Regions from separate parts of the Pseudomonas sp. Ost2 genome, predicted to be linked through region 1. Evidence: predicted binding sites of a transcription regulator. Region 1 holds the regulator's gene; each other region holds the start of a gene.

Evidence for each region. Region 1 encodes sigma-54, which starts transcription at its own class of promoters, with help from an activator protein. Its sites were predicted from a motif close to ANTGGCATNNANNTTGCTNT; they were not measured.
Region 2: the regulator sigma-54 is predicted to act here: its motif matches at 5,426-5,445, upstream of KI243_RS11565 (sigma 54-interacting transcriptional regulator).
Region 3: the regulator sigma-54 is predicted to act here: its motif matches at 2,544-2,563, upstream of glnK (P-II family nitrogen regulator).
Region 4: the regulator sigma-54 is predicted to act here: its motif matches at 3,232-3,251, upstream of nirB (nitrite reductase large subunit NirB).

Annotation. Positions count from the first base shown of each region.
Region 1 is NZ_AP021904.1:1,185,386-1,193,286, reverse strand. It holds gene lptC (LPS export ABC transporter periplasmic protein LptC) at 1-40, shown strand, start outside; gene lptA (lipopolysaccharide transport periplasmic protein LptA) at 27-572, shown strand; gene lptB (LPS export ABC transporter ATP-binding protein) at 572-1,297, shown strand; gene KI243_RS05180 (RNA polymerase factor sigma-54) at 1,484-2,977, shown strand; gene raiA (ribosome-associated translation inhibitor RaiA) at 3,055-3,360, shown strand; gene ptsN (PTS IIA-like nitrogen regulatory protein PtsN) at 3,370-3,834, shown strand; gene rapZ (RNase adapter RapZ) at 3,837-4,694, shown strand; gene KI243_RS05160 (HPr family phosphocarrier protein) at 4,711-4,983, shown strand; partial or broken gene KI243_RS32830 (ZIP family metal transporter) at 5,063-5,176, opposite strand; gene KI243_RS05155 (superoxide dismutase) at 5,208-5,819, opposite strand; gene KI243_RS05150 (hypothetical protein) at 5,821-6,261, opposite strand; gene KI243_RS05145 (class II fumarate hydratase) at 6,288-7,664, opposite strand; gene KI243_RS05140 (hypothetical protein) at 7,657-7,901, opposite strand, start outside.
Region 2 is NZ_AP021904.1:2,644,130-2,652,030, reverse strand. It holds gene KI243_RS11580 (four-carbon acid sugar kinase family protein) at 1-548, opposite strand, end outside; gene KI243_RS11575 (2-keto-3-deoxygluconate permease) at 545-1,552, opposite strand; gene KI243_RS11570 (NAD(P)/FAD-dependent oxidoreductase) at 1,736-3,364, opposite strand; gene KI243_RS11565 (sigma 54-interacting transcriptional regulator) at 3,500-5,392, opposite strand; gene KI243_RS11560 (hypothetical protein) at 5,768-6,217, shown strand; gene KI243_RS11555 (NAD-dependent epimerase/dehydratase family protein) at 6,235-6,867, shown strand; gene KI243_RS11550 (polysaccharide deacetylase family protein) at 6,901-7,794, opposite strand; gene KI243_RS11545 (substrate-binding domain-containing protein) at 7,875-7,901, opposite strand, start outside.
Region 3 is NZ_AP021904.1:7,116,366-7,124,266, reverse strand. It holds partial or broken gene KI243_RS31725 (monovalent cation:proton antiporter-2 (CPA2) family protein) at 1-943, opposite strand, end outside; gene KI243_RS31720 (hydrolase) at 1,022-1,666, opposite strand; gene KI243_RS31715 (accessory factor UbiK family protein) at 2,090-2,350, opposite strand; gene glnK (P-II family nitrogen regulator) at 2,765-3,103, shown strand; gene KI243_RS31705 (ammonium transporter) at 3,137-4,477, shown strand; gene KI243_RS31700 (secondary thiamine-phosphate synthase enzyme YjbQ) at 4,690-5,115, shown strand; gene sutA (transcriptional regulator SutA) at 5,218-5,547, shown strand; gene KI243_RS31690 (HAD family hydrolase) at 5,611-6,318, opposite strand; gene xerC (tyrosine recombinase XerC) at 6,318-7,214, opposite strand; gene KI243_RS31680 (DUF484 family protein) at 7,217-7,901, opposite strand, start outside.
Region 4 is NZ_AP021904.1:3,744,366-3,752,266, reverse strand. It holds gene KI243_RS16430 (VWA domain-containing protein) at 1-87, shown strand, start outside; gene nirD (nitrite reductase small subunit NirD) at 122-496, opposite strand; gene nirB (nitrite reductase large subunit NirB) at 496-3,054, opposite strand; gene KI243_RS16415 (bifunctional nitrate reductase/sulfite reductase flavoprotein subunit alpha) at 3,433-7,485, opposite strand; gene KI243_RS16410 (HPP family protein) at 7,801-7,901, opposite strand, start outside.

The DNA of each region.
Region 1 (7,901 bases):
CCTGCTATCGAACGTAAGAGGACAGTATGAGTCTCGTTAAAACCCTCCCGATTTTGCTCAGCCTGGGCGCAGCACTGGGAAGCGTGAGCGCCTGGGCTCTGCCGAACGACAGCGAGCAGCCCATCCGCATTCAAGCTGACGACGCTCAACTGGATGACAAGCAAGGCATCGCCACCTACAAGGGCGACGTCATCATCACTCAGGGTTCGATGATCGTTAAGGGTAATACCGTGACGCTCACCCGCACCAAGGACGGCGCCATCGACGTGGTGACTTCCGTGGGCAACCTGGCCTACTTCGAACAGCGGCAGAAAGCCACCGACCCGCAGCCGGTCAAGGGCTACGGCAAGACCATCCAGTACCATGCGCAACAGAACCGCATCGTCCTGATCGACCAGGCCAAGGTGATCAACGATGGCAACACCACCGAAGGCGAGAAGATCGTCTACGACACGGTGAAGCAGGTGGCTACCGCCGGTCGCGCCAATGGCACGCCGATCACCACGCCACGCCAGCGCATCGACATGGTTATCCAACCGAAAAAGAAAACTGACGAGCAAAAGGCCCAGTAATGGCAATTTTGAAAGCTCAGCATCTGGCCAAAGCCTACAAGAGTCGCCAGGTGGTGCGTGACGTCAGCCTGTCGATCGAAAGCGGCCAGATTGTCGGCCTGCTCGGCCCCAACGGTGCCGGCAAGACCACCTGCTTCTACATGATCGTCGGCCTGGTCCAGGCCGACCAGGGTCGCGTGCTGATCGACGACCAGGACGTCAGCCACCAGCCGATGCACGGCCGCGCGCGCGCGGGTATCGGCTACCTGCCCCAGGAAGCCTCGATCTTCCGCAAGCTCTCGGTGGCCGACAACATCATGGCGATCCTCGAGACCCGCAAGGAACTCGACAAGGCCGCCCGGCGCAAGGAACTGGAAAGCCTGCTGCAGGAGTTCCACATCAGCCATATCCGTGACAACCTCGGCATGAGCCTGTCCGGTGGTGAACGCCGCCGGGTGGAAATCGCCCGCGCCCTGGCCACCGCGCCCAAGTTCATACTGCTGGACGAACCGTTCGCCGGCGTCGACCCGATTTCCGTGGGCGACATCAAGCAGATCATCCATCACCTCAAGGCCAAGGGCATCGGTGTACTGATCACCGACCACAACGTCCGCGAGACCCTGGACATCTGCGAAACCGCTTATATCGTCAATGATGGGCAACTGATCGCCGAAGGCGATTCGGCCACCATCCTGGCCAACGAGCTGGTCAAGGAAGTCTATCTGGGCCATGAGTTCCGCCTGTAAGCCCGACGGTGTTTGACTACCCGCCTGAGCGCCGGAATGTTCGATAAAGCGTCACATGCTTTTATTGTTACAGCGCTCTAGGCAAACACTCCGGTTTCAGGCATATAATTTGCTTATGTTTGGCGCTTCGGCGCCCTGTAGTGGATGGCGCATGCGCGCCGGCAAATAAGGTGTTAAGCCCCTGCCATGAAACCATCGCTAGTCCTGAGAATGGGCCAGCAGCTGACGATGACACCGCAGCTGCAACAGGCCATCCGCCTGCTCCAATTGTCGACCCTGGACCTTCAGCAGGAAATCCAGGAGGCCCTGGAATCCAATCCGATGCTCGAACGCCAGGAAGAAGGCGACGACTTCGATAATGCCGATCCACTGGCCGACAACGCCGAGCAAAAACCCAACACCGACGTCCAGGAACCCTCCTACCAGGAAACCGCGCCCACGGTCGACAACCTCGAGGAAGGCGACTGGAACGAACGCATTCCCAACGAACTCCCGGTCGACACCGCCTGGGAAGACGTCTACCAGACCAGCGCCAGCAGCCTGCCCAGCAACGATGACGACGAGTGGGACTTCACCACCCGTACATCCGCCGGGGAAAGCCTGCAAAGCCACCTGCTGTGGCAGCTGAACCTGGCCCCGATGTCCGACACCGACCGGCTGATCGCCGTGACCCTGATCGACTGCATCAACAATCAGGGCTACCTGGACGAGACCCTCGAGGAAATCCTCGACGCCTTCGATCCGGAACTGGACATCGAGCTCGACGAGATCGAAGCCGTCCTGCACCGCATCCAGCAGTTCGAACCGGCCGGCATCGGCGCGCGCAACCTCGGCGAATGCCTGCTGCTGCAATTGCGCCAGCTGCCGGCCAAGACCCCGTGGCTGAGCGAAGCGCAACGCCTGGTCAGCGACTACATCGACCTGCTGGGCAGCCGCGACTACAGCCAGCTGATGCGCCGCATGAAGCTCAAGGAAGACGAGCTGCGCCAGGTCATCGAGCTGGTGCAGAGCCTCAACCCGCGCCCGGGCTCGCAGATCGAGTCCACCGAAGCCGAATACGTGGTGCCCGACGTCATCGTGCGCAAGGACAACGAGCGCTGGCTGGTGGAACTGAACCAGGAGTCGGTGCCACGCCTGCGGGTCAATCCGCAGTACGCCGGTTTTGTCCGCCGTGCCGATACCAGCGCCGACAACACCTTCATGCGCAACCAGTTGCAGGAAGCCCGCTGGTTCATCAAGAGCCTGCAGAGCCGCAACGAAACCCTGATGAAGGTCGCCACCCAGATCGTCGAGCACCAGCGCGGTTTCCTGGAATATGGCGATGAAGCGATGAAGCCGCTGGTCCTGCATGACATCGCCGAAGCCGTGGGCATGCACGAGTCGACGATTTCCCGGGTCACCACGCAGAAATTCATGCATACCCCCCGCGGTATTTATGAGCTGAAATACTTTTTCTCCAGCCATGTCAGCACCTCCGAAGGCGGCGAATGCTCGTCCACGGCGATCCGCGCGATCATCAAGAAACTGGTTGCGGCGGAAAATCAGAAAAAGCCGTTGAGTGACAGCAAGATCGCTGGTTTACTGGAGGCACAAGGCATTCAGGTCGCCCGTCGTACCGTCGCCAAGTACCGCGAGTCCCTCGGGATCGCGCCTTCCAGCGAACGGAAGCGGTTGATGTAACCGCCGGGCGTGCCACAGCGTTCCAGTGGCAGGCATACGCCTGCCGCTTTATGCACTGGCAACGAAGGAGAAGCTGTATGCAAGTCAACATCAGTGGACACCAACTGGAAGTGACCGAACCCCTGCGTGCCTACATCGGCGAGAAGCTCGACCGATTAGAGCGCCACTTCGACAAGATCACCAACGTACAGGTGACAATGGCCGTCGAAAAACTGAAGCAGAAAATCGAAGCCACTCTGCACATTCACGGTGGTGAGGTGGTCGCCAACGCCGAACATGACGACATGTATGCCGCGATCGACCTGCTTACCGACAAGCTGGACCGCCAACTGAAAAAGCATAAGGAAAAGAACCTGCACCTGCTCCAAGGTACAGGTCGCTAACACCCACCCATGATTCGACTTGAAAACATCCTGACCCCCGGCCGTTCCCTGGTGAACGTGCCGGGCGGCAGTAAAAAACGCGCCCTCGAACAAATTGCCAACCTGATCGCCCGTGAAGTGCCTGATCTGGAAATGCAGGATGTCTACGAGAGCCTGATTGCCCGTGAAAAACTCGGCTCGACCGGTTTTGGCAACGGCATCGCCATTCCCCACTGCCGCCTCAAAGGTTGCGAGTCGCCCATCAGTGCCCTGATGCACCTGGACGCTCCCATCGATTTCGACGCCATCGACGGTGCCCCGGTCGACCTGCTGTTCGTACTGCTGGTCCCGCAGGCCGCCACCGATGCGCACCTGGAACTGCTCCGGCAGATCGCCAGCATGCTCGATCGCAAGGAGGTACGTGACCGCCTGCGTAGCGCACCGAGCAATGAAGCCCTGTATCAGGTTGTCCTGGACGTACAGAACGGTCATTAATCATGCGCTTGATCATCGTCAGCGGTCGCTCCGGCTCAGGTAAAAGCACTGCCCTCGATGTCCTCGAGGACAACGGCTATTACTGCATCGACAACCTGCCGGCCGGCCTGCTGCCGGAACTGGCCGAGCGGGCGCTGATCCATACCGAGCTGGCACAACCGCTGGTCGCCGTGTCCATTGACGCGCGCAACCTGCCCAGCCACCTGTCGCGTTTTCCCGAGTTGCTGGACGAAGTCCGCGGCCGGCATATCCAGTGTGACGTGCTGTACCTGGACGCCGACGAGGAAACCCTGCTCAAGCGTTTCTCCGAGACCCGCCGGCGCCATCCCCTGAGCAGCGCCAACCGTTCGCTGGCCGAAGCCATCCGCGACGAGAGCAACCTGCTGGGACCGATTGCCGACCTCGCCGACCTCAAGGTCAACACCACCAACCTCAACCTGTACCAGCTACGGGATACCATCAAGCTGCGCCTGCTGAACCAGCCGGAACCGGGGACCGCGTTCCTGGTGGAGTCGTTCGGCTTCAAGCGCGGCATGCCGGTGGACGCCGACCTGGTATTTGACGTACGGTGCCTGCCCAATCCGTACTGGAAACCCGAACTGCGCGAGCAATCCGGGCTCGACGGCCCGGTGGCCGAGTACCTGGCCGCGCAACCGGATGTCGAGGAAATGTTCCAGGACATTTCCAGCTACCTGCTCAAATGGTTGCCACGCTTCGCCGCCAGCAACCGGGCTTATGTCACCATTGCCATTGGCTGTACCGGCGGGCACCATCGCTCCGTCTACCTGACCGAACGCCTTGGCCAGGTTCTGCAACAATCCCTGAAGAACGTCCAGGTCCGCCACCGCGACCTTAGCTGAAAGGATCACCATCGCGATGCCCGCTCTGGAAATTGAAATCATCAACAAACTGGGTTTGCATGCCCGCGCTTCCGCCAAGTTCGTCGGCGTTGCCGGTCAGTACCCCTGTCAGATCCGGGTAGGTCGTACGCCCGAGAGCATGGTCGATGGCAAGAGCATCATGGCCATGATGATGCTGGCGGCCGGCAAGGGCACCATGATCCACATGCAGACCGAAGGCGAACAGGAAGACGAGGCGATGGCGGCACTGGTGGCGCTGATCAACAACTACTTCGATGAGGGCGGTTGAGCTGGCGCGACGCCGCACCGCAGTGATGGCGTTCGACTGAACGCCATGGGACCGGGCTGACTCCCTGCTACAGCCCTTCCAGCCAGCCCAGCAGTCGGGCAACCAGCAACACCATCCCCGCCAGCAGCAACAGCCAGCCGACTCCGAAGCGAAATAGTCGCCCTCTGCTCATTGCCACGGTTTCAGTCCCCATCATCGGCTTTGGATCTTGTTGGTTATAGGGTTCACGCCAGTGCCGCGAGATAACGCCGTTCGACCTCTGGCCAGTTGATCACGTTGTAGAACGCATTGATGTATTCCGGACGGCGGTTCTGGTACAGCAGGTAATAGGCGTGCTCCCAGACATCCAGGCCGAGGATCGGGGTATTGCCGTTCATCAGCGGGCTGTCCTGGTTACCGCTGCTTTCAACCACCAGCTTTTTCTGCGGGGTCACGCTCAACCAGGCCCAACCGCTGCCGAAGCGCGTCAGTGCCGCCTTGGTAAAGGCCTCCTTGAACGCCTCGAAGCCGCCCAGTTGTTCGTCGATGGCCTGGCCCAGCGCCGCTTCCGGCTCACCGCCACCCAACGGGCTCATGACCGCCCAGAACAGCGAATGGTTGGCATGGCCACCACCGTGGTTGATCACAGCCGGGCGGATCTTTTCCGGCAGTTGCTGGACCGCGGCCACCAGTTCTTCCACCGGCCAATCGGCCCATTCCAAGCCCTCCACCGCCGCATTGAGGTTGGTGATGTAGGTCTGATGATGCCTGGTATGGTGGATTTCCATGGTCTTGGCATCGATATGCGGTTCCAGGGCATCGTAGTTGTAAGGCAGCGCAGGCAAGGTGTAGGTCATTTCAATGAACTCCATGTTGATGACGCGTCGGGGTCGATCCCGAGGAGGCCGTCTGGCTGTAGAGCAGGCGGCTGGTGCGGGGGTATTCGCCGTGTTCGCTGATAAAGGCGAGCAATTCGACGTAGGTCTTGCTGCTCTGATGCATCGCCGCCTCGCGCAGTGGCGGCGCAAGCCGGGTGTCCTGCATCGTCTGCAGCAGGCGCTGATGGATCGCGCACAGGTACTCGACGCTTTCTTCGGGCTGATTGAGCCGCAAGTGGAGGTCCGCCAGGTTGTGGTGGGAAATCACGCAGGCGGCCACCGCCTCCTCGGCGTCCGGCCAGCGCTCGAACAACACCTGTGCCAGGGCCAGGGCCTGCAGGTAGTGCTCGCGGGCATCGACCAGCTCGCCCAGGTTGAAATAGCGGTTGGCCCTTTCGATCGTGCGTTTCCAGTGTTCCATGACGAACCTCCAGGCAATGCAGTGGGTTACACGCCGCCAGCGGTGAGCTTTTCCGGATCCAGCAGGGTTTCCAGCTGGCTGCGCGGCAGATCGGTGTGTTCAAGCGCGACATCGATGATCGGACGGCCTTGCTGATAGGCCTTCTTGGCAATCTCGGCGGCCTTCTGGTAGCCGATGATCGGGTTGAGTGCGGTGACCAGGATCGGATTGCGCGACAACGCTTCCTTGAGCTTGGCTTCGTTGACCTTGAAGCTGGCGATAGCCTTGTCGGCCAGCAGGCGACTGACGTTCGCCAGCAGTTCGATACTGCTCAACAGATTCTGGGCGATGATCGGCAGCATCACGTTCAGTTCGAAGTTGCCTGACTGCCCGGCCACGGTGATCGCACTGTCGTTGCCGATGACCTGCGCCGCCACCATCGCGGTAGCCTCCGGGATCACCGGATTGACCTTGCCCGGCATGATCGACGATCCCGGCTGCAAGGCTTCCAGCTCGATCTCGCCGAGGCCGGCCAGGGGGCCGGAGTTCATCCAGCGCAGGTCGTTGGCGATCTTCATCAGCGACACCGCGGTGGTTTTCAACTGACCGGACACCGCGACAGCCGTGTCCTGGGAGCCGATCAGCGCAAACAGGTTATGGCCCGGGGTGAATTGCACATGGGTCAAGGCGCTCAGTTGCCGACTGAACAGCTCGGCGAACTGCGGGTGGGCATTGATCCCGGTGCCGACCGCCGTACCGCCCTGGGCCAGGGATTGCAGGCTCGGCAGCAGGTCCCGCAGATGCTGGACATTGGCCTTGAGTTGCGCCGCCCAGCCGTTGAGTACCTGGCTCAGGCGAACCGGCATGGCGTCCATCAGGTGGGTACGGCCGGTCTTGATAAACGGATGGACCTGCCCGGCCTTGGCTTCGGTGACCTGCACCAGGTGCGCCAGTGCCGGCAGCAATTGTTCGTGCAACGCCAGGGCGGCGCTGACATGAATGGTGGTCGGGATGATGTCGTTGCTGCTTTGCCCGCAATTGACGTGGTCGTTGGGGTTGACCGGCTCGCCGAGCAAACGGCTGGCGAGGGTCGCGATCACTTCGTTGGCATTCATGTTGGAGCTGGTGCCGGAGCCGGTCTGATAGATATCCACCGGGAAATGCGCCATGAAGTCGCCTTCCAGCAGGCCCTGGCAGGCATCGACGATGGCCTTGCCCTGAGCAGCGCTCAACTGCCGCAATTCGACGTTGGCCTGGGCCGCCGCCGCCTTGGCGAGGATCAGCGCACGGATGAATTGCGTCGGCATGCGCAGGCGACTGATGGGAAAGTTGTTCACCGCGCGCTGGGTCTGGGCACCATACAAGGCCTCGGCCGGCACCTGCAGTTCGCCCATGCTGTCGCGTTCGATACGGGTATTACTCATCGGGGAATCCTTGCACCAGTTCAGTCAGGGGAATGGAAGGCAGCAGCGAACAGGTCGCCAACTGCCAGGCAAAGCTTTGCCAGCGGCGCAACCGACAGTTGCACAGCGCCTGGCGCTCCAGGTCGCGCAGCGGACGCCAGGCCTGGTCCAGGCACAACGAACGCCAGTGCCAGGGCAACGCGGTGTCGGCGGCCGTGTCGAGCAACAGGCGAAAGGCGGTTTCGGCAATGGTCCACG
Region 2 (7,901 bases), 1.5 Mb from region 1:
GCCTGGATGCCCTGGCGCCTGAGTTCATGCAGATGCCGGACGAGCTGTGCCGGCTGGCCACGCAACCGCTCGATTCCCACCCGGGCGGTACTCAGCCCGGCGGCCACGAGCATGCCGTCGACATCCGCCGGGCGACCGGCATTTTCCAGTTGCCAGGTGTCCGTGTTTTCCAGGGGAACACCGTTGACCAGTACGCGGCCATCGCGCAGCGTGCGCCCCGTGGCCGGAAATGCCGGGGCGACGATTGCCAGGCCGGCCCGTCGCTGCAGCGCCGCGACCTCGGCCGCCCAGTTGCCGCGCAAGGTCGAATCGATTTTCTTGTACAGCCGTTGCCCCGGTCGGATCAGCGCCTGGTACGCGGCGCTGGCGCACTCGGCCGCCTCCCCGGCCGGCAGGCGACGCGAGTCGGTGTCCACCGCGATGACCTGGGCATCGCCCGTGACTTGTGCCGGATTCAGCGCCACCACCGTTCGCAGGCCCGCGCAGACAAAGCCGATGGCACAGTCGGCGGCCCCCGACAGGTCGTCGGCGATGATCAGCATGCTCATCGTGGGGCTCCCTGCCCGTCCGTTGCCTGGGGCCGGGTTTCATCGGCCGTTCGGCCCTTGACCCGCTTGGCGATGGCGGAGACCAGCACCGGCGAGACGATCGCCGTCACCACGACACAGGACGCCACCAGCAAGGTCGCGCTGGCGGCCGCCTGTTCGTAGACCGGATTCGCCGCGGCGATCAGCGCCGGCACCGCCGCGGCATTGCCGGCCGTGTTCGCCGCCGCCGCCCCTGCCACGCCGGTGCCGCCCGACAGACGATCGGCGAAGTACAGCGGGATGCCGGTGACCACGACCACCGCGATGCCCAGGGCGATACCGAGCAACCCGGCTTGCCAGACTTTATGCAGGTCCAGGGTCGCGCCCAGGGCCAGGGCGAAGAACGGAATCATCACCGGCACGGCCCTGGCGAGAAAGTCGCGCATTTCGCGGTCAAGGTTGCCCAGCAACATGCCCAGCAGCAGCGGCAGGATCGCGCCCACCAGGGTGGGCCAGGGGAAGGCCGACAAGCCGGCGACACCGAGCGTCACCATGGTCAGGAACGGACCGGACTCCAGCGACATCACCGAGTACGCACCGACGTCTTCGGAGCGCCCATACTGCCCCATCAGGGCCATGTACAAGCCACCGTTGGTATCGTTCATGGCCGCCACGACCGCCAGGGTCGAGAGTCCGGCAAACAATCCGGAGGTGATCGGCTGCTCACCGAGGAAATGCCCCATCACGATGCCGATGAGCATGGCGGTGCCGACCTTGGTGCCGAACAGCACGCCGCCTTTTTTCAGCAGGTAGGGCGTGGCCTTGACGTCGATGCTCGCGCCCATGCAGACATAGAACACCGCCAGGATCGGCAGGGCCCCGGTAAACATCGCATTGGTAAAGGAACCGAAGAACTTCGGCATGTCGGGCAGGAACGTGGCGACAAGGGAGCCGATGAGCAGGGGGACAATCATCATGCCGCCCGGAACGCGTTCGATCGACCGCTTGATGGGAAACTGGGCCATGCGGGTACTCCTTATTTTTATAGGGGCGCTGCTGAGCAAGCCTGACCGAATCAGTCATCATCGTGATTAATTCAGTCACAATCACGGTATGACAAAGCCCCGATATGCGCAAGAAATCATTTTTATGATCACTTCAATCATTTCCAGGGCTTCATATTCGAAAAACTGCTCAGCAACGGCCGCTCAGGAGACCGCGGGCGTGCCGACGACCTCCTTCAGGCTGCGGCCCTGGTCCTGCAAGACCGCTTGCGCCGTGTTGCGTCCCGGCAGACCACTGATCGATCCGCCGGGTGCCGTGCAGGCACCGGTCTGATAGAGACCGGGGATACCCAGGCGACAGGGGGCGAAGTTGCCCCCGCGATTGTCGAAATGATGCGCGCCGCCACGCCACATGGCAGGGTTGATCCGCTCGATGTCCAGGGGGCTGAGCAGGAAGCTGCCGAGCAGTTTGTCCTTGCTCAGGTTGGTCGTGTAGCGCAGGTAGCGCGTCAGCAGCGTATCGGCGACCTGATCCTTGATATCGTCCCAGTGCTGCGCCCCGCCCTTGAGGGCGTAGGGCATGCACCCTTCGATTTTCAGCAACCCCCGCCCGGCCGGCACCCGCGTCGGATCGAAGACCGAGGGATGACAGACCTGCAGCGGATAATCGGCAATGTTCAGCTCGCCATGGGCGTCGTCCGGAGTCAGTGTGAAGATACTCGCGGGGTCTTCCATCAGCGCGGCTTCACAGCTGGCAATGGTCCCGCCGGAGGCCAGCGCATAGGCAGGCTCCTCGGTGAAGGCGAAGTGAAACTGGAACATGGCCAGTTCCGGTTGCATGAGGTCGATGCCGTCGAGCACGGCATCGCCAAACAGTTCGCGCGGAGCCATGTCGATCAGGTGCTTGACGTGGATACTGGACACCACCCCCTTGTCGGCCCGGTACTGCGTGCCGTCGGCGCACTCGACGCCCTTGCACGCGCCCTGCTCGATGACCAGTTGGACAATCGACTTGCGGGTGAGAATGACCCCGCCGTGGGCTTCGATAAAGCGGCCCAGCGCCACGCTCAACATTCCCGAACCACCCTTGGGGATCGGCCGGCCCCTGAGATGATCGAGCATCGAGAACGCCTGCCTGCCGGTGCCGTAGTCGCTGCCCATCGGCCCGAAGAAACGACCGCCGGACAGGGCCGCCGCCTGCATATGGGGACTTTCCCAGACGGCCCGGGCGGCCGCGAACCCGGTCATTTCGCCGAGCCGGCGCAGGTACAGACCGTCACGGGAAGCCGCCGCCGCTTCCGCCGGCATCGCGGCCAGTCCCGCCCGTACCGCTGCCGCGCGCCGGAAGGTCCGGGCATCCTTGCGGGACACCTGCTCGATGGTCGCGGCGGTGCGCTCGACGTCATTGCGAAACACGGTGAAGGACGCGCCATCGAGAAACGGATAGTGCAGCACCACATCCGGATACAGCAGTTCATAGCCGTATTGCGCCAGGTCCAGTTCCCGGTCGCGGATCAGCGGGTTGCCGAGGATCGCGCCATGGGCGCTGGAGCACAGGTCTTCCCTGAACCCCGGCAGCAGCGGTTCAGTGGTCTTGCAGCCGCCGCCGATGAGCGCGTCTCCTTCGAGTACCAGGACCCGGTAGCCTGCCTTGGCGAGATAGGCGGCGCAGATCAGGCCGTTATGACCCGCGCCGGCTACCACATAGTCAAAGTGCCTGGGTGCCGACGGGGTGTCGCCGGCGATGGCGGCGGCGCCGTGCATGAGTCCGGCGGCCAGCACCGGCATGGCCGCCGCAGCTTTGAGGAAGTCTCGACGAACGATTGGCGGCATGTCCTGCTCCTGGGATCGCGATTTCGCTGTGACACTAGCGACAATCCCCCGGAGCCATTAGAGGCCGGTGACGAAATTCACTTCACACCCGGAGCAGGGAATACCGGTGGTCCGGAGCCTGTCACCGGACCAGGCCTAGGCAATGCCCAGCTTCTTCAGGCGCGAGGCCAGCGTGGTTGGCTTGATCCCCAGCAGCTCGGCCGCACCATCCTTGCCGAACAGCTTGCCACCGCAGGCGGCCAGCGCCGCGCACAGGTTGTCGCGCTCCAGGGTACGCAACTGCTGCTCGGTCATGATGGGCCGCAGGTGTTCTGACGCCGGTGCCTGACCGGACACCGCCGCGCCGGGCAGGTCGATATTCAACTCGGCGCCGGTGGCGGTGATCAGCGCCCGCTCGATCACGTTCTGCAGCTCGCGGATATTGCCTGGCCAGTCATAGGCCTGCAGGCGGGCCATGTCGCCCTTGCTCAGGCGTCGCCCGGACATGTTCAGCCGCGTCCCGATCAGCTGGAGAAAATGCGAGGCCAGCAAGGGAATATCGGAACGGCGCTCCCGCAGGCTTGGCGAATGGACGGGAAACACGTTCAGCCGGAAAAACAGGTCTTCGCGAAAACGCCGGGCCTGCACTTCAACCCGCAGATCGCGATTGGTCGCGGCAATGATGCGCACATCCACACTACGGGTGCGCTCTTCCCCTACCCGCTCGAATTGCCCTTCCTGCAGCACGCGCAGCAGCTTGCTCTGCAGCTCCAGGGGAATCTCGCCGATTTCGTCGAGAAACAGGGTGCCGCCATCGGCCAGCTCGAAGCGTCCGACCCGGTCGCGCACCGCCCCGGTGAAGGCGCCGCGCAGGTGGCCGAAGAACTCGCTCTCGAACAGTTCGGCCGGAATCGCCGCGCAGTTGACCCGGATCAGCGGCTGCTCGCGGCGCCGGCTGGCCTGGTGAATGGCGCGGGCGATCAGCTCCTTGCCGGTGCCGGACTCGCCGTGGATCAGCACGTTGGCATCGGTGGGGCCGACCACATCGATCTGCCGGACGATCTTCAGGATCGGCTCGCTCTGGCCGACGATATCCCGGTAGTTGTGCTCGATATGGATTTCTTCCTGCAGGTAGGCGTTCTGTTCCTCGAGTCGCTGCTTCAATGCCTGCAGTTCGGCCAGGGCGTTCTGCAGTTGCAATTCGGTGGTACGACGCTCGGTGATATCGCGAAACACCACCACCGCGCCGACGATCCGACTGTCGCTGATCACCGGCGTGCTGGTGAACTCCACCGCGAAGGAGGTGCCGTCGCGCCGCCAGAACACCTCCTGACGCCCCTCGTGCACCAGGCCGTCGTGCACCGCCTTGTAGATCGGGCAGTCTTCGACCGGGTAGTGACTGCCATCGGCGTGGGTGTGGTGGTGGATGCGGTGGATGTTCTTGCCGATCATCTCCTCCGGGGCCCACCCCAGCATGCGCGCGCCGGCCGGATTGACGAAGGTGGCGAGCCCTTCGCTGTCGATGCTGTAGATACCGTCCCCCACCGAACTGAGCAGCAGTTGCTTGTCACGCTCGGTTTCCTGGAACAGGTTCATGATATTGCGCCATTCGATCAGGCCGCCGCGCATGGTGCGTTCGGTATCGGCCTGGTCGCGATGGTAGCGCTGCCGGCTTTGCTCGCGCAGCACCAGGATCAGTTGCGGCTGGCCCTTGACCTGGAGAACGGTGGCGGAGACTTCCAGTTCGATGCGCTCGCCGCTCTTGCAGTTGCAACTGAGCCCGTCGGTCCAGCCCCGGCCCTTGTCCATCACCGCCTGGGTAAAGACGATCAGGTCCGCCAGTTGATGGCCGAACAGCTTGCTGACCGGCAGTTCCAGCAGTTCCTGGCGGGGATAGCCGAGCAATTGGCAGGTGGCGATGTTCAGGTCGCCGAAACGGTCGCCATAGGGATTGAGCAGGGCAATGGCTTCGGCGCAGTGCTCGAACACCATGTGTCGGGAGGAATAGGCCAGGTCGGCCCAGCCAGCCAGGAAGTCAGTGTCGCTCATGCCTACGAAATCCCGTGACTGCCAGTGTCGGACAAAGCCAGTTATACGGAATTTCGTAGCGCCCCGATAGGATCAGTTGGCGTTGAAAAACACGCATCAGAAAAGCCGATCGCCCCGTCGTCCCCCTTGAGCCCGATAGTTGAGGAAAATGGAATTATGTTGTCGGTTTCGCGGTAATTATCTCTGCGAAAAAACAATCCACCATGGCCTCCGTTCGCCCACCGCGCCAGGAAACACGCCATGCGCCCTCGACCGTCAACCATCCCCGCAGCCCTGCGCAGGTGCCTGGGGATCGCCACCTTCGGGCTGTTCGCGGCGATCACCCTCACGGCGTGCGCAACCCCATCGAAACCCGACGCCACGCAGGAAATAAGCATGAAACCTTCCATCACGTATTTGCATCTGCTGCGGCACACGCCGTTCTTCACGGCGCTGTCGAGCGACCAGTTGCAGTGGGTGATCGATCATTCGCGAGAATGGGAAGCCGAAGAAGGTTCGGTCATTGCCAGCAGCGCTCAGGCCAACGCACCGGCAGCCGACTACTGGATCCTGCTCGATGGTGGATGGCGGGTGGAGTACGCCGGCCATTCGTTTCCCAGCGGGCACGCCGCCCCCGGCAAGTGGTTCAATCTGCGCGAAGCCCAGGGCGCCGACTGCGTCCTGAGCACCACCGAACACAGCTATGTGATGCGCATCACCGAGGCCGACATGCAGGTGATGCTGGAGAAAGGCTTCGCCTTCGGCCCCCACCTCGGCAGCGGTCATGCCTACTACGGCTCGATCTTTCACGACAACGTCCCGGCATCACGCCCCGTCGCGCGCTGAACACAGAGGCAATCACGATGAAGGTACTGATTCTCGGGGCAACGGGCCAGGTCGGCCGCCACGTGCTGGAGCAGGCGCTGGCCAATGAACGGATCGAACAGGTGATCGCCCCGACGCGCCGGGCGCTGGCGATGCACCCCAGGCTCCTCAACCCGGTGTCGGCCGATTTGCACCAGACCTTTGCCGACATCGCCGGGCTGTCGATCGACGCGATGATCTGCACGATGGGCACGACCATCGCCAAGGCCGGCTCGAAGGAAGCGTTCCGAGAGGTCGACTACGTGCTGCCGATCAAGTTTGCCGAATGGTCCCTGGCACTGGGTGCGAAGGCCTGCGCGATCATCTCTTCGCCCGGCGCCTCGCTGTCCATACCGCTCTACTATTGCCAGGTCAAAGGTGAGCTGGAACGCGATATCCAGGGCATCGGCCTGCGTTCGCTGACGATCATTCGCCCGGGCATGATTGGCGGCAGCCGCGAAGAGTTCCGCCCCGCCGAACGCCTGATAATGCCCCTGGCGGCCCTGCTTCGGCCGATACTGCCACGCGGCCTGTGGATCAACCCGCCGGCCAATATTGCCCGGGTGATGATCGAAGCCGTGTGCTCCGGGCTCCAGGGCGTTCACCTGCTGACGTCGCGGGACCTGGTGTGAAAAGGGGCTGCGTACCGGCAGCCCCCTGCCCTGTCAGGCGCTCAGCCCGAGCTTCCTGGCCCAGACATCGTACTCGTTGATATCGCGCACGGTGTCCGCGCTCGACGCCGCAAAGCGGGCGATTTCATCCTTGCGCATGAACACCACGCCCGGTTGCCTGAGTGCGTATTCGAGGAACCGTCCCAGCGAGCGCACCCGCGCCGGCCGGCCCGCGATGCGGTCATGGGTGCTGATCGACATCATCCGCCGACGGCTGCCGGCCTCTTCGTAAAGCTGGTCGAACTCGTCATGCAACTGGCGCTCGAAGGCGTCGACGCTGTACTGGTAGCCCTCGAACTGAATGATGTCGTTGAGGTTCATCGTATAGGGCACCACGACAAAATCCTTGCCCCGCACCGGAATCAGGAACGGCTCGTCGCGACTGACATCATCGATGTGGTACTCGAAGCCCAGGTCCTGCAACAGGTTGAGGGTATTGGGCGTGCCGCGCATGGCCGCGCCGTTGTAGCCGACCGGACGCACGCCAGTGGCCTTGATGATGCTGTCGATATTGTCGGCGATGAACTTGCGCTCATCCTCCAGCGACAGGTCGTACTGCGGGATCCAGTCACGCCCGTGGGCAGCCGCTTCGTGGCCGCGCTGGACGATTTCCTTCGCCACCTCAGGAGAACGGTCCACCGCACTGCCGACCATGTGCGAGGTGACCTTGATGGCGTACTTGTCCCAGAGGTCGAGCATCCGCTGGATACCCTCGCGGTAGCCGTACTTGTACCAGGACTGGGTGGGGAAGTCCGGATAGCCGTCCTTCATGCCGAACATGTTGCTGAACGGTCCCATCGCGCCGAAGGGGGCTTCGCCGCCCGCTTCGAACTGCATGGAAACCGATATCACGAGCCGGACACCTTCCGGCCAGAACGTCTTGGTCATGGTCTTGCCTCTTTCGGGGTGATGCGGGATGGAAAGCCCGGTCCACGCGGACCAGGCCGGGTCTGCATGAAGGGATAAGGTTATTGACCGGCCCAGATGCCGCGGTA
Region 3 (7,901 bases), 1.4 Mb from region 1:
TCAGCAGCGGCAACTTGACCGCGATCAGCAGCACGGTCAGGCCGATGATCAGCCCCGGGGTTTCGAACAGCAGCGGCAGGTTCGCTCCCATGCCCACGCTCATGAAGAACAGGCCCAGCAGCAGGCCCTTGAAGGGCTCGATTTGCGATTCCAGTTCATGGCGGTATTCCGAGTCGGCCAGCAGCAGGCCGGCGAGGAAGGCGCCCAGTGCCATCGACACACCCGCCAGCTCCATCAGCCAGGCGGTGCCGATCACCACCAGCAGCGCGGTGGCGGTGGCCACTTCCGGCAGGCCGGTGCGGGCCACGGTGCGAAACAGCGGGCGCAGCAGGTAGCGCCCTCCGACCACGACCACGGCGATGCTGCCGAGTACTTTCAGTCCGTGGACCAGGCCGCTTTCGCCGGCAGCCTGTGCTTCGGTGACCGCCAGCAGCGGTACCAGGGCGATCAGTGGGATGGCGGCGATATCCTGGAACAACAGGATGGCGAAGGCGAGCCGACCGTGGGGGCTGTTCAACTGGCGGCTCTCGGCCAGGCTCTGCAAGCCCATCGCGGTCGACGACAACGCCAGGCCGAGACCGAGGACGAGCGCCGCCTGCAGGGTCTGGCCGAAAGCGACGATGGCCAGGGTGCCGATCACCAGCGCGGTCAGCAGCACTTGGGCCAGACCGACGCCGAATACCGCCTTGCGCATCAGCCACAGGCGCTTGGGCGACAGCTCCAGGCCAATGATGAACAGCAGGAAGACCACGCCCATTTCGGAAAAGTGCGAGACATGCTCGGCGTCACCCATCAGTTTCAGCACCTGTGGGCCGATGAGCGCGCCGGCCAGCAGGTAGCCGAGCACGGCACCGAGCTGCAGACGCTTGGCCAGGGGAACGACGATGACCGCGGCCATCAGGAAAATGACCGCGGCCTGCAGCAGGCTGCCTTCATGGGGCATGGGAGAACTCCCTTTCTTCAGGATAGGGCAATGAAAGCCCGCCAGCGGTGCTGCCTGGCGGGCAAGTGGTCGGGAGGATCAGCCCAGGGTACGTTGCGGGGCCTTGTGCACCATGGTGTAGGCGTAATCCACGCCCATGCCGTAGGCGCCGCTGTGCTCGCGCACCAGGTCCATGACCGCGTCGTAGGTTTCCTTGTGCGCCCAATCGCGCTGGAACTCGAGCAATACCTGCTGCCAGGTCACCGGCACCGCGCCGGCCTGGATCATCCGTTGCACGGACATGTCGTGGGCTTCCTGGGTGGTGCCGCCCGAGGCGTCGGTGACGATGTACACCTCGTAGCCTTCGGCCATGGCTTCCAGGGCCGGGAAGGTCAGGCAGACCTCGGTCCACAGGGCGGCCATGATCAGCTTCTTGCGGCCGGTGGCCTTCACTGCTTCGACCAGTTTCTTGTCTTCCCAGGAGTTCATCGAGGTGCGCTCGATCGGCTGGGCGCCCGGGTTGACCGCCAGCAGTTCAGGCCAGATATAACCGCTGAAGCTTTCGGTCTCGACCGAGGTGTAGATGGTCGGCACGTTGAAGACCTTCGCGGCCTTGGCCAGGCCCACGGTGTTGTTCTTCAGGGTCTGGCGGTCTATCGACTGCACGCCGAAGGACATCTGTGGCTGGTGGTCGATCAGGATCAGGGCGGAGTTGGTTGGGTTCAGCAGTTCACGAATGGACATGTTCGAGTTCCTTTTGAGTCGAGAAAGTAGGTGGAGCGAATTCGGTGCTGGCCTGTCGTTTCGGTCAGTGGCTGCGGCATGGGTGTACTTTATGGGTGATCAGCTGATGGGACAATCTAGCGAAATAGAGAATCATTGATTCTAAATAAGGGACAATTGTGGTGATGTTCGAACAGGGGCTGACAGCGCCCTGGGGGGCGTTGGTGTGAACATCCTCGAGGGAGGGGGGTTCTGTTATCAGGCAGGGGCCGGTATTGGCCGTCAGGTATGTCAGGGAGGGCGGCGGCCTGGCCAGCCGGTCACGCCGATGGAAGCTACATCTGATTCCTTGAGGGTTGGCTGACGCTACGCATGCTCAGCGCGGATGTGGCCGGCAGGACGATGACGGCATCGTCCTGCTCCCCGCGTGAGGCAGGAGGGGGTTTATGGCTGGGTTGGCGCCAGCCTTGCCTCCAACTCCGCCACCTTCGCCTCCAGGCTTTCCAGGCGCGCGCGAGTGCGGGCCAGGACCACCATCTGGCTATCGAATTCTTCCCGGCTGACCAGGTCCAGCTTGCTGAAACCGCTCTGCAGCAGGGCCTTGAACTGGCTTTCGATTTCAGTGCGCGGCAACGGGGTTTCGCCGCTGAACAGGCGGGAGGCGTGGCCGCTCAGGGCGTCGAGGAAGGCTTTGGGCGCGAGCATGGTCTGGGTTCCGGATACAGGGTCGTTCCAGTGTACCACGCAGTGTCTATAGTGATTTCCGAGGGCGGCGATGCACGCTTTTCGCGCAGCACGCCGGGCGGTCGCGCACCGTTTTTGTGCGTGTTGTCCGCATGCGGGCGGGATTTTCGTCCTCCACGGCGACCAAGGGATTGAAATCAGTGGGTTTTGTAGAGATGGCAAGGTTTCTGCTTAGTCGCTTGTGACCCATGCACTGATGCAGTCGCTGTGACGAAGCAGTGCGGCAGGCGGAGCTGGGAAGCTTCGCCGGCAGCGGTTAGCTGGCGTCGACAGGCTGATCAGGGCCAACGATGCGTTACAAAGCCAGGCACTGCGCTTAGACTTGAGTCGGGTTTGTTTTCCTGGGGCAAGTCCACCAATTCGGGAGAGAGTTTCATGAAGCTAGTCACTGCCATCATCAAGCCGTTCAAGTTGGACGACGTGCGCGAGTCGTTGTCCGAAATCGGCGTGCAGGGCATTACCGTTACTGAGGTCAAAGGCTTCGGTCGGCAGAAGGGTCACACCGAGCTGTATCGCGGCGCGGAATACGTGGTCGACTTCCTGCCCAAGGTGAAGATTGATGTCGCCATCGACGACAAGGATCTTGACCGGGTTATCGAGGCGATAACCAAGGCCGCCAACACCGGCAAGATCGGTGACGGCAAGATCTTTGTGGTCAATCTGGAACAGGCTATTCGCATCCGTACCGGCGAAACCGATACCGACGCAATCTAAGCCGCCAAACCCAACGCCCCAGGAGAAAACAATATGACTCTGCGTAAATTCGCAGGGCTAGGAGCCCTGTTGTCCCTCGTAATGCCGGCCCTGGCCATGGCGGCGGACCCGGTACCGGCTCCAGTCCTCAATTCCGGTGATACCAGCTGGATGCTGACCTCCACGGCCCTCGTGCTGTTCATGACCATTCCAGGCCTCGCGCTGTTCTACGGCGGCATGGTGCGGTCGAAAAACATTCTTTCCGTGATGATGCAGTGCTTCGCCATTACCGGTCTGATCACCATCCTGTGGTTCATCTATGGCTACAGCATGGCGTTCGATACCACCGGGATGGAAGCCGGCGTCGTCAACTACAACTCCTTCGTCGGCAGCCTGGCCAAGGCCTTCCTCGCCGGTATCACGCCGGCGAGCATCACCGGCCCGGCGGCGTTGTTCCCCGAGGCGGTGTTCGTCACCTTCCAGATGACCTTCGCGATCATCACCCCGGCGCTGATCGTCGGTGCCTTCGCCGAACGGATGAAGTTCTCCGCGATGCTGATCTTCATGGGCGTCTGGTTCACCCTGGTGTATGCACCGATCGCGCACATGGTCTGGAGCGGTCCGGGTTCCCTGCTGGGCGACTGGGGCGTGCTCGACTTCGCGGGCGGCACCGTGGTGCACATCAACGCCGGTATCGCCGGCCTGGTGGCCTGCCTGGTGCTGGGCAAGCGCAAAGGCTTCCCGACCACCCCGATGGCGCCACACAACCTCGGCTACACCCTGATCGGCGCGGCCATGCTGTGGGTCGGCTGGTTCGGCTTCAACGCCGGTTCCGCCGCCGCGGCCAACGGTACCGCCGGTATGGCGATGCTGGTGACCCAGATCGCCACCGCCGCTGCCGCACTGGGCTGGATGTTCGCCGAGTGGCTGACCCACGGTAAGCCAAGCGCACTGGGCATCGCCTCGGGCGTAGTGGCCGGCCTGGTCGCCATTACCCCGGCTGCCGGTACCGTCGGCCCGATGGGCTCGCTGATCATCGGCCTGGCGGCGGGTGTGGTGTGCTTCTTCTGCGCCACGACCCTGAAACGCAAGCTGGGCTACGACGACTCCCTGGACGCCTTCGGCGTGCACGGTATCGGCGGTATCCTCGGCGCCATCCTGACCGGTGTGTTCGCGGCACCGTCGATGGGCGGCTTCAACGCTGCAACCACCGACATCGCTGCCCAGGTCTGGATCCAGTGCAAAGGCGTCGGCTTCACCGTCATCTACACCGCAGTCGTGACCTACATCATCCTCAAGGTCCTGGATGTAGTGATGGGCCTGCGTGTGACCGACGAAGAAGAATCGGTCGGCCTCGACCTGGCACAACACAACGAGCGCGGCTATAACCTGTAAGCGCGTTTAAAAAATTTGCCCGGCTTGCCGGGCATTTTTTTGCCTGGATTTTGTCAGTGCAAAGAGAGCTGAAAGGTTTTATCCAGAAGCATTCCAGCCAAAACGCCGGGACTATTCCCCATGGGCCGATGGCTTACAGCATGGCTGGCGTATTAGGCGCTTTGCTTTTTTCCTGAGCGCGCTAGAATGCGCGCCGATGGGCGGAGAACTGTATGTGGCAACAGACACTGATTACCTTGCGGGCCAGGCCCCGGGGTTTTCATTTGGTGACCCAGGAGTTGCTCGATGGCTTGCCTGAACTGAAGGCATGTCGAGTCGGTCTGTTGCATTTGTGGCTGCAGCATACCTCGGCCTCGTTGACGATCAACGAGAATGCCGATCCGGCGGTTCGCCGTGACTTCGAACGTTTTTTCAACCGACTGGTGCCGCAAGGCGGGCTCGAGTATGAACATGACGACGAAGGCGCGGATGACTTGCCGGCGCACTTCAAGGCCAGTTTGCTAGGCTGTCAGCTGACTTTGCCGGTAACGGCGGGACGGTTGGCTCTGGGTAGCTGGCAAGGTGTCTATCTGGGCGAACACCGTGATCATGGCGGTGTTCGTAGAGTCCTCGCCACCCTGCAGGGTGATGGGGCATAAGCCGCTGGGGTCCAGCGGATGTTGATTTTTTTCCGGCGGCCTACGACAGTCGGCGCAGCTGGGCTATAACTAATCTGCTTTTCGCAAGTCATGAGGTAGAACATGAGCGACGATGATCTGGAAAACGATGACCTCGAAGTAGGCGACGAAGACGAAACCGAAGAAGGTCTGGAAGCGGCGGCTGAAGACGTAGACGTTGCCGATGACGACGGTGGCGATGTCCCCGCGCCGACTGCCAAGGGTAAGGCCAAGGCAGCCGTATCGGTTGACGAACTGCCCAGCGTGGAAGCCAAGAACAAGGAGCGTGATGCTCTGGCCCGCGCGATGGAAGAGTTCCTCGCACGTGGTGGCAAGGTGCAGGAAGTCGAGGCCAATGTGGTGGCAGATCCACCCAAGAAGCCGGATAACAAGTACGGCAGCCGACCTATCTGAGTGTCAGCTTCCTCGCTTGTCGAAAAAGCCCGCCGTCGCTGCGGGCTTTTTCATGCCTGCCGGTCAGGCCCTGGTGTTCCAGGCGGCCAGCAGCGCCGGCAGTTCGGTCAGGCTGCGGATCTGCGCATCCGGTGGCTGGTCCGCTTCCCAGGCCTTGCCCGCGGGGTTGTACCAGATCGCCCGCAGGCCCGCCTGCTGCGCCCCGGCGATATCGTCGCCCGGATGGTCGCCGATATGCACCGCCGCTTCTGCCGGGACATTCCCGCCGCGGACCAGCGCTTCGTGGAACAGCCGTGAATCGGGCTTGGCGATGCCGATGTCCTCGGCGCACAGGGCAAAGCGGAAGTAGTCGGCAAGGCCCAGGCGGCGCACGTCGGCATTGCCATTGGTGACCACGCCCAGGGCAAAGGAGCGGCCAAGGGTCTCCAGGGTCGGCTCGACCTCGGGAAACACCTCGATCTGGTGCCGGGCGTGAATGAACACTTCGAACGCTTCCGCTGCCAGTGTCTCGGCCTGCCCGTGGGCATAGCCGGCTTCTTCCAGCGCATGGAACAGCACCCGGCGGCGCAAGGCGCTGATGCGGTGCTTGAGCGTCGGTTCCTTGAGCAGCACCCGTTCGCGGATCGCCCACAGGTGCTCGATCGGCACGCCGCCCAGGTCCGGCGCGTGCCCGGCCAGCCACTCCCGCAACACGTTCTCCGCGCTGTGGATCACCGGCGCGGTATCCCACAGGGTGTCATCGAGGTCGAAGGTGATCAGCTGAATCGTCATTACTCACTATCCTTGCTGCGTTTGGCCCGGGGGTGGGCGCTGTCATAGACGGTTGCCAGGTGCTGGAAGTCCAGGTGGGTGTAGATCTGCGTGGTCTTGATGTCCGAGTGGCCGAGCAGCTCCTGCACCGCGCGCAGGTCCTGGGAGGACTCCAGCAGGTGGCTGGCAAAGGAGTGCCGGAGCATGTGCGGGTGCAGGTTCTGCCCCAGTTCACGCTCGCCGGCAGCCTTGACCCGCAGCTGGATGGCCCGGGGGCCGAGGCGCCGGCCCTGCTGGCTGACGAATACCGCATCGTCCGCCGGATTGCTCAGGGCGCGCAGCGGCAGCCAGGTCAGCAGGGCTTCGCGGGCCTTGCGGCCGATCGGCAGGACGCGGGTCTTGCTGCCCTTGCCGTGGACCTGAACCAGGCCGTCCGCCAGGTCCAGCTGGTCGAGGTTGAGCCCGGTCAGTTCCGAGAGACGCAGGCCCGAGGAGTAGAACAGCTCGAGGATGGCCTGGTCGCGGTGGGCGAGGAAATCATCCTCGACGGCACCGTCGAGCAGTTGCAGGGTGCGATCGGTGTCGAGGGTCTTGGGCAGTCGGCGTTCGCCCTTGGGCGGCGCCAGGCCGGTGGCCGGGTCGTGGTTGCACAGGCCTTCGCGGTTCAGGTACTGGTACAGCCCGCGGACCGCCGACAGCAGCCGTGCCAGGCTGCGCGAGGATTGTCCCTGCTGGTGCAGGCGCGCCACCAGCCGCCGCAGCCGCTGGATATCGAGGGCCGACCAACTGCCGATCTGTTCCTTTGCACAGAAGGCGAGGACCTTGTTCAGGTCGCGCCGGTAGGCTTCGAGGGTGTGGGGCGACACCTGGCGCTCACTGCGCAGGTGCTCGCAGTAGGCGTCCAGTTGCCGTTCCACGACTAGCGCACCGAGCGCAGGGAGTGGGTGAAGCGCGGGACGACACGTCCCAGGACTTCGGCGATATAGCTGAGGAACAGGGTGCCGACCGAACTCTTGTAGTGCTGCGGGTCGCGGCTGGCGATGGCGAGCACGCCGTGCAGGCCCAGATGGCTGATGGCGACCACGGCGGTGGAGCCGATCTGCTTGCGTTGTTCTTCGCCGAACAGGAAGTCCAGCTCGTGCTCGCGCAGGCTGCCGCTGATGCTCTTGCCTTCCGAGAGCAGGCCGCCGATCGCCTGCTGCGCGTCGGCACCGCTGACCCAGCGGCCCACCGGCATGGCGTTGTCGCTGAACAGGATCAGGCTGACGAAGGGCACCTGGAAATCCTGGCGCAGGCTGTCTTCGACGGCCATCACCAGGTCTTCCAGGCTGGCCGCGTCCATCAGCGCGAGGATCAGCCGACGGGTCTTGTCGAACAGCCGGTCGTTGTCGCGGGCGACGTCCATCAGTTGCGAAAGCCGGTGGCGCATCTCGATATTGCGTTCGCGCAGGATCTTCATCTGCCGTTCGACCAGCGATACCGTGTCACCACGCTGGTGTGGAATGCGCAGCGCCGGCAGCAGCTCTTCGTGCTCGACGAAGAAGTCCGGGTGAGCCTCCAGGTAGGCGGCGACGGTCGCCGCCTCCAGGCTTTGCGCAGGCAGT
Region 4 (7,901 bases), 2.6 Mb from region 1:
CGCCTGGGCAGGGCGCGGCAGCTGGCCATTGAGCTCGCGGCCGACTACCGGCATATCGAGTCCCTGGGGCTGCCATCGAACAGCTGAAACGCCACTTCAGGATGCCCGTCGCCGGGAACGATCAGACTACCGCGATCTCCACCGCATCGCCGACCCAGCGCACCGGCCACACCCGTAGTTGCTGCTCCGGGTACTCCAGGCACATGCCATCCTCGAGATTGAAATGCTGCTTGTACAACGGCGAGGCGATCACCGGCTGGCCCTTGATACTGCCGACGATGCCGCGACCGATCACATTCGCCCCGGACAGCGGGTCGCGGTTGTCGATGGCATACAGGGTGCGGCCCTGCGCCTCGTCGGGCAGGTAGAACAGGGCCACCTGGGCGCAATGGAACCAGACCACCACGCCGGAATTTTCCACCAGGTCCTCGCGGCGGCAGACCGCCTGCCACTGGAAGTCGTTGGCAAAGCTGTGTTGTGCTGTCGGCTGGCCCATCAGACCACCTCCTCATGAGCGGGAATCAGGTTGAGTTCATGTGCGCGCACCGGCCGGCGCTGCTCGCGTTCCTTGACGAAGTGGATGTCCGGATCGCCGCGCTGGTCGTTGACGAAGGTGCGGAAGCGCTTGAGTTTTTCCGGGTCGCTGACCGCGTTGGCCCACTCGCATTCGTAGCGGTCGACCACCAGTTGCAGCTGGCTTTCCAGCTCGGCGGCCAGGCCCAGGCTGTCGTCGATGATCACCGCCTTGAGGAAATCGAGGCCGCCTTCCAGGTTTTCGCGCCAGACCGAGGTCCGTTGCAGGCGGTCGGCAGTGCGGATGTAGAACATCAGGAAACGGTCGACGTAGCGGATCAGGGTCTCGTCATCGAGGTCGGTGGCGAACAGTTCGGCGTGGCGCGGGCGCATGCCACCGTTGCCGCAAACGTACAGGTTCCAGCCTTTCTCGGTGGCGATCACGCCGATGTCCTTGCTCTGGGCCTCGGCGCATTCGCGGGTGCAGCCGGACACCGCCAGCTTGAACTTGTGCGGCGCGCGCAGGCCCTTGTAGCGATTTTCCAGGAGCAGGGCCATGGCCACGCTGTCCTGCACGCCATAGCGGCACCAGGTGCTGCCGACGCAGGATTTCACCGTGCGCAGGGATTTGCCGTAGCCGTGGCCGGTTTCGAAGCCGGCGTCGATCAGCTCGCCCCAGATCTGCGGCAGCTCATGCAACTGGGCGCCGAACAGATCGATGCGCTGGCCGCCGGTAATCTTGGTGTAGAGGTCGTATTTCTTCGCCACGGCGCCGAGGGCGATCAGTTTGTCCGGGGTGATTTCGCCGGCGGCGATGCGCGGGATGATCGAATAGGTGCCGTTCTTCTGCATGTTGGCCATGAAGGTGTCATTGGTGTCCTGCAGCGGCACCAGCGCCTTGTCCATGATTGGCCGGTTCCAGCACGACGCGAGGATCGAGCCCACCGCCGGCTTGCAGATATCGCAACCGGTGTGGCCCTTGCCATGCTGGGCGAGCAGGGCTTCGAAGGTTTCGATCCGGCCCACCCGCACCAGGGCGTAGAGTTCCTGGCGGGTGTAGGCGAAGTGTTCGCAGAGGCTCTTGTCCACCGCCACGCCACGGGCGATCAGCTCATGCTCGAAGACCTGCTTGAGCAAGGCGCTGCAACCGCCGCAGCCGGTGGCCGCCTTGGTCTGCGCCTTGAGGGCCGACAGATCGCTGCAACCGGCGTCCACCGCACAGCAGATCGCACCCTTGGTGACGTTGTGGCAGGAACAGATGGTCGCGCTGTCGGGCAGTGCATCGGCACCCAGGGCCGGCGCGCCTTCGCCCACGGGCAGGATCAGGCCGGCGGGGTCCTGGGGCAGGGCAATGGCGTTCTGCACGTACTGCAACAGGGTGTCGTAGTAACTGTTGTCACCCACCAGTACCGCACCGATGACTTTCTTGCCCTCGGCATCGACCACCAGGCGCCGGTAACTGGCATTGGCCTCGTCGATAAAGCGATAGCTGCGCGCGCCGGGCGTCGCACCGTGGGCGTCGCCGATGGAGCCGACATCGACGCCGAGCAGCTTGAGCTTGGTCGACATGTCGGCACCGTTGAAGGTGTCGAAGGTTTCTCCGGCCAGGCGTGCGGCGACATTGCGCGCCATGCTGTAGCCCGGTGCCACGAGGCCGAAGACGCTGCCGTTCCACGAAGCGCATTCACCGATGGCAGAGATGGCCGGATCGCTGGTCTGGCAGTGCGAGTCGACGACGATGCCGCCCCGCGGGGCGATCTCCAGGCCGCTGTTGCGTCCCAGCAGGTCCTGCGGGCGAATCCCCGCGGAGAACACGATCAGATCGGTTTCGAGAAATTCACCACCGTCGAAATTCATCCGATAGCGATAGTCCTCGCCAGCCACGATTTCCTGGGTCGCGCGGGACAGATGGACGCCGACGCCAAGGCCTTCGATCCGGGCCTTGAGCGCGGCGCCGCCGTCATGGTCCAGCTGCACCGGCATCAGCCGGGGGGCGAACTCCACCACATGGGCTTCGAGGCCGAGGGACTTGAGGGCGTTGGCCGCCTCCAGTCCCAGCAGGCCGCCGCCGACCACCACGCCACGACGGGCATCGCTGGCCGCGGCGCGGATCGCATCGAGATCGTCGAGGGTCCGGTAGACCAGGCGGGCCGCCCCTTCGGAGCCGGGAATCGGCGGCACGAAGGGGTAGGAACCGGTGGCGAGAATCAGTTGGTCGTAGGCCTGGCGTCCGGAGCGGGTGACGATCTCCTGGTGCTCCCGGTCGATTTCGAGGACTTCGGCCCCCAGGTGCAGGTTGACCCCGTGGCGCTCGTACAACCCCGGTTCGCCCAGGGCGAGGGCATGGGCATCCTTGCCGGCAAAATACTCGGAGAGGTGCACGCGGTCATAGGCCGCTTGCCATTCCTCGCCATAGACATGCAGCTCGAAGTGCATCAGGGCACCGCGTTCGATCAGTTGTTCGACGCAGTGATGCCCGACCATGCCATTGCCAACGATCACCAGTTTCTTGCGGCGTTCGACATTCACGATAGCGTTCATGGAAGTTCCTCGGATCACGGCCAATCACGGCTGGCCCAGCAGAAAAAAAAGCAAAAAAAACGCCTGGAGCCGAAGCTCCAGGCGCCTTTGCCTGGTGTTTGTTCCTGTTCTGTGAGTGATCGCCGTTGACCACCTGAACGGTCTGCCTGGTCATTCATGGCAGAGAGTAACGGGATAAAAGCAGGGAGCGTGCCAAGTGCCGGTTTGCCGGGTTACTTCAGTAGCGGCGCCGGGCTCGGGTTGAAAAGTGAACCTTGTTGGTGCGTATTTCGCTCGGGTCGCCAGTTATGGGGCGTCCTTGCGGCCGCTTTCGCGGGCAAGCCCGCTCCCACAGGGTTGGCGTCGTACACAACATTCAGTTTCAACGCGAGCAAGCATTCAATACACATCCCGCACATAACGCTTGTCCGCCGCCAGGGCGCTGACATAGGCCACGGCCTCGTCGGCATCCAGTCCGCCATGGCTGCGTACCACCTGCTTGAGTGCCGCGTCGACATCCCGCGCCATGCGGCTGGCATCGCCGCAGACATAAAAGCCCGCGCCTTCCTCCAGCCAGGCCCAGAGCTGCGCGCCTTGCTCGATCATGCGTTGCTGCACGTAGATCTTCTGCGCCTGGTCCCGGGAGAACGCGGTATCGAGCCGTTGCAGATGGCCTTGCTCAAGCCATGCTTCCAGTTCCTCGCGGTAATAGAAGTCGCTGGCGGCATGCTGTTCGCCGAAGAACAGCCAGTTCTTGCCCGTGGCGCCGATGGCCTGGCGCTCCTGCAGAAAGGCGCGGAACGGTGCCACGCCAGTGCCCGGACCGACCATGATCATCGGCGCCCGGGGATCGGCGGGCGGGCGGAAGTTGGCCGACTTCTGGACGAAGATCGGCACCTCCAGGCCCTCGGCGCGGTCGGCGAGAAACCCCGAGCAACTGCCGGAACGCGACTGTCCGGCATGTTCGTAGCGTACGGTGGAAACCGTCAGATGGACTTCGCCGGGATGCACCTTGGGGCTCGATGAAATGGAGTACAGCCTGGGTTGCAGGGGTTTCAGGCAATCCACCAGTTCCTGCGGCCCGAGGTCGACCTGCAACTCGCGCAGCAGGTCCGCCGGTTGCCGGCCCCAGAGCCAGTCCTTGAGTTCGGTCTTGTGTTCGTCGGCCAGCAGGCGCTTGAGTTGCGCACTGCCGGAACGCTGAAACACCAGTTGCAGCAGCGCCGGACTGATCCGGCCGATTTCCAGATGGCGACTCAGGGCCTCTTCCAGTGGCATCGGGGTTTGGTCCTTGATGGTCACCACGGCGTCGGCCCGGGCTGCCAGGCAGGTCATCAGCTGTTCCACCTGTCGCGGGCAATGGCTGGGCCAGACGCCCAGGGCATCGCCGGCCTGGTAGTCGAGGCCGCTGTCGCCAAGGTCGAAGATGAACTGGCGGGTCTCCTTGCCGGCCTCGGGGCCGCTGAGCAGGCGGTTGTGTTTCAGGCGTGCGGCCAGGGGTTGCTGGCGACTGTAGCGAGTCGGGGCGGGCACTGCCGCGGGTTTTTCGGACAGCGCCGAGTCGAGCTTCTCCAGCCAGGCGCCGGCCGGCTCCTGGTAGTCCGGCTCGCAATCGACCCGAGGGGCCAGGCGCTGCGCCCCGAGGCTGTGCAGACGTTCATCGAGCTTGCGGCCGAAACCGCAGAACTGGTCATAACTGGAATCACCGAAGGCCAGCACGGCAAAACGCAGGTTCGCCAGGCTCGGGGCGTTGTCCGCCGCCAGGGCCTGCCAGAAGGCATGGGCATTGTCCGGCGGATCGCCGTCGCCAAAGGTGCTGGTCAGCAGCAACGCACGACCGGTCTGGCTCAGCTCCTGGGCCTGGATACTGTCCATCGATGCCAGCCGGACCCGATGACCTTTCTGTTGCAGGCGCTCGGCGGCTGACTTGGCGAAGGCCTCGACCGTACCGGTCTGGGATGACCAGAGCAGCAGCAAGGGTGGCTCTTCGGCTGCTGGAGAACTCGCCGTGACCTGTTCCTGGGGCGGCTCATGACGGGCGAACAGGCCGGCGAGGATGCCTTCGAGGATCAGCCGATTGCCCGGCTGCAACGGCGCATTGGCCGGCAGCGCCGGCACGCCGGCGACGGCCTGACTGCTGCGCAGTCCCAACAGGAAGCCTTGCAGGTAGAGATTCTCGCTGGGAGCCAGTTGAATACTGGGCGGCGTGTCGAGCCCGAGGATCCGGGCCAGGGCTTGGGTCTGCATCGTGTGCGGGGCCTCCGTGCGCGAGGGCAAGGGCAGGGGATCAGGCTGGGATGTCTCGACCCGGCTCAGGGTCACGGCGCTGAACTTGAATTCCGGTTGCAGGGAAATCGGGTCCACGGCATCGCTGGTGACGGCATTGATCGCCAGGTCCTCGCCGTAGACATCGTTCCAGTGGAAGGGCGCGAAGCAGTTGCCGGGCAACACCCGTTCGCTGATCTGTGCCGGCAATACCGCGCGACCACGGGCCGAACGGATTTCGACAGCGTCCTTTGCCGCGATCCCCAGGCGTGCCGCATCGAGCGGGTTGAGCTCGACACAGGGGCCGGGATTGAGTTTGTTCAGGGTCGCGACCTTGCCGGTCTTGGTCAGGGTGTGCCATTGGTGTTGCAAGCGCCCGGTGTTGAGGACCATCGGGAAGCGGTCGCCGGGCTGATCGGCCGCCGGCTGCCAGGGGCGGGCGAAAAACATCGCCTTGCCGCTCGCGGTGGGGAACAGCAGGCGCGGGAAACTGCCATCGGCGGCCGGCTGGCGGGCTTTGCCGAGGCCGTCGTTCAGATAGCGGATCGGGTTGCGGTCGTGTAGCTGATCCGGTCCGCAGGGCCACTGCAACGGGGTCTGCTCCAGTCGTTCGTAACTGACGCCCCGCAGGTCGTAGCCGGTCTTCGGGTTCCAGGCCCGCTTGATCTCCTCGAACACCTCGGCGGCGCTGGCGTAGCTGAACGCGTCGGCATAACCCATTTCACAGGCTACCCTGGCGATGATCTGCCAATCGGGCAGGGCCTGGCCCGGGGCGTCCACGGCCTTGCGCATCAGGGTCAGGTTGCGCTCGGAATTGATCATCACCCCCTGGGCCTCGGCCCATAAGGCCGCCGGCAACAGGATGTCGGCGTAGCCATTGGTCTCGGTATCGAGAAAGGCATCCTGGGCAATCACCAGCTCGGCGGCCTGGAGTCCGGCGATCACTTTCTGCCGATTGGGCAGCGAGGCCACCGGATTGGTGCAGATGATCCAGCAGGCCTTGACCTTGCCGGCCTGCATGTCCTCGAACAGCGCGACGCTGCCGCCGCCCACCGTCTGGCTCAGGCTGCCACGGGGGATCTGCCAGAGGTCTTCGATGAAATCGCGGTCGGCGGCCACCAGCGCCGAACGCTGGCCGGGCAAGCCGGGGCCCATGTAGCCCATTTCCCGGCCGCCCATGGCGTTCGGCTGGCCGGTCAGGGAGAACGGGCCGCTGCCCGGGCGGCAGATCGCCCCGGTGGCCAGGTGCAGGTTGCACAGCGCATTGGTGTGCCAGGTGCCATGGGTGCTCTGGTTCAGGCCCATGGTCCAGCAACTCATCCACTCGGCGGCTTCGCCGATCCACTGCGCGGCCTGGCGGATCTGCGCCTCGGGCAGGCCGGTCAGCGTCGCGACCCGTGCCGGGCCGTAGTCCTCGAGAAAGTCCGGGAGGGCTTCCCAGCCCTCGGTAAAGGCCTCGATAAACGCCGGGGCGGTGTGGCCGTTTTTCAGCAGCAGGTGCAACAGGCCGTTGAGCAATGCCAGGTCGCTGCCCGGCCTGATCTGCAGGAACAGGTCGGCCTTGTCGGCGGTGGCGTTGCGCCGCGGGTCGACGACGATCAGGCGTGCCCCGGACTTGAGGCGATCCATCAGGCGCAGGAACAGGATCGGATGACAATCGGCCATGTTCGCGCCGATGACGAAGAACAGATTGGCCTTGTCGAAATCCTGGTAGGAGCCCGGCGGGCCATCGGCTCCCAGCGACAGTTTGTAGCCGGCCCCGGCGCTGGCCATGCACAGGCGCGAGTTGGACTCGATCATATTGGTCCGGACAAACCCCTTGGCCAGTTTGTTGGCCAGGTACTGGGCTTCCAGGGACATCTGCCCGGAGACATAGAAGGACAACGCGTCGGGGCCGTGTTCCTCGAGGATGGCCTTGAGCCGGCGGGCGGTTTCGCTGATGGCCTGGTCCATGCCCACCTGGCCCGGGTCGCGTTTGCGTTCGTGGCGGACAAAGGCCTGCTCCATCCGCCCGGAATGGTTCAGCGGCTGGGCGCAGGTGCTGCCCTTGGTGCAAAGACGCCCGAAGTTGGTCGGATGTTGCTTGTCGCCGCTGACCTTGATCACCTGATTGTCGCGGACCTCCATGACGATGCCGCAGCCGACACCGCAATAAGGACACACGCTGCGCACGGTGGTATGGGTCATGGTTTCCCCCAGCAGTTCCCGGAAATGAAAAAGGCGCTGTGTCGCACTCCGTCGAAACGGGGCAACACGGCGCCTTTGTCGTGAAATCAGCCGTCAGCGTTGACGGTGGTTGTTCCGATGACTGCAAGGCTCGCGCCAAGTGGTCGGTGCCCGCGGCGAGCAGGCGGGTTCTTCGCGGGCAAGCCCGCTCCCACAGGGACCTCGCTGCCTTTGTGGGAGCGGGCTTGCCCGCGAATGGCCGCCGCGCCGTCCTGCTCAAGTTGCACCGTGGACGACTGCGCAACTTGGTATCCGCCCCAGCTTGGGGCAGAAAACTCAGCGCCGGGCGGAAAACACCTCGCCGATGCTGCGGCGTTTCGCCTGGGCTTCACAGGTGATGATCAACTGCTCCAAGTCCTCGGGGGTGACATCGATGA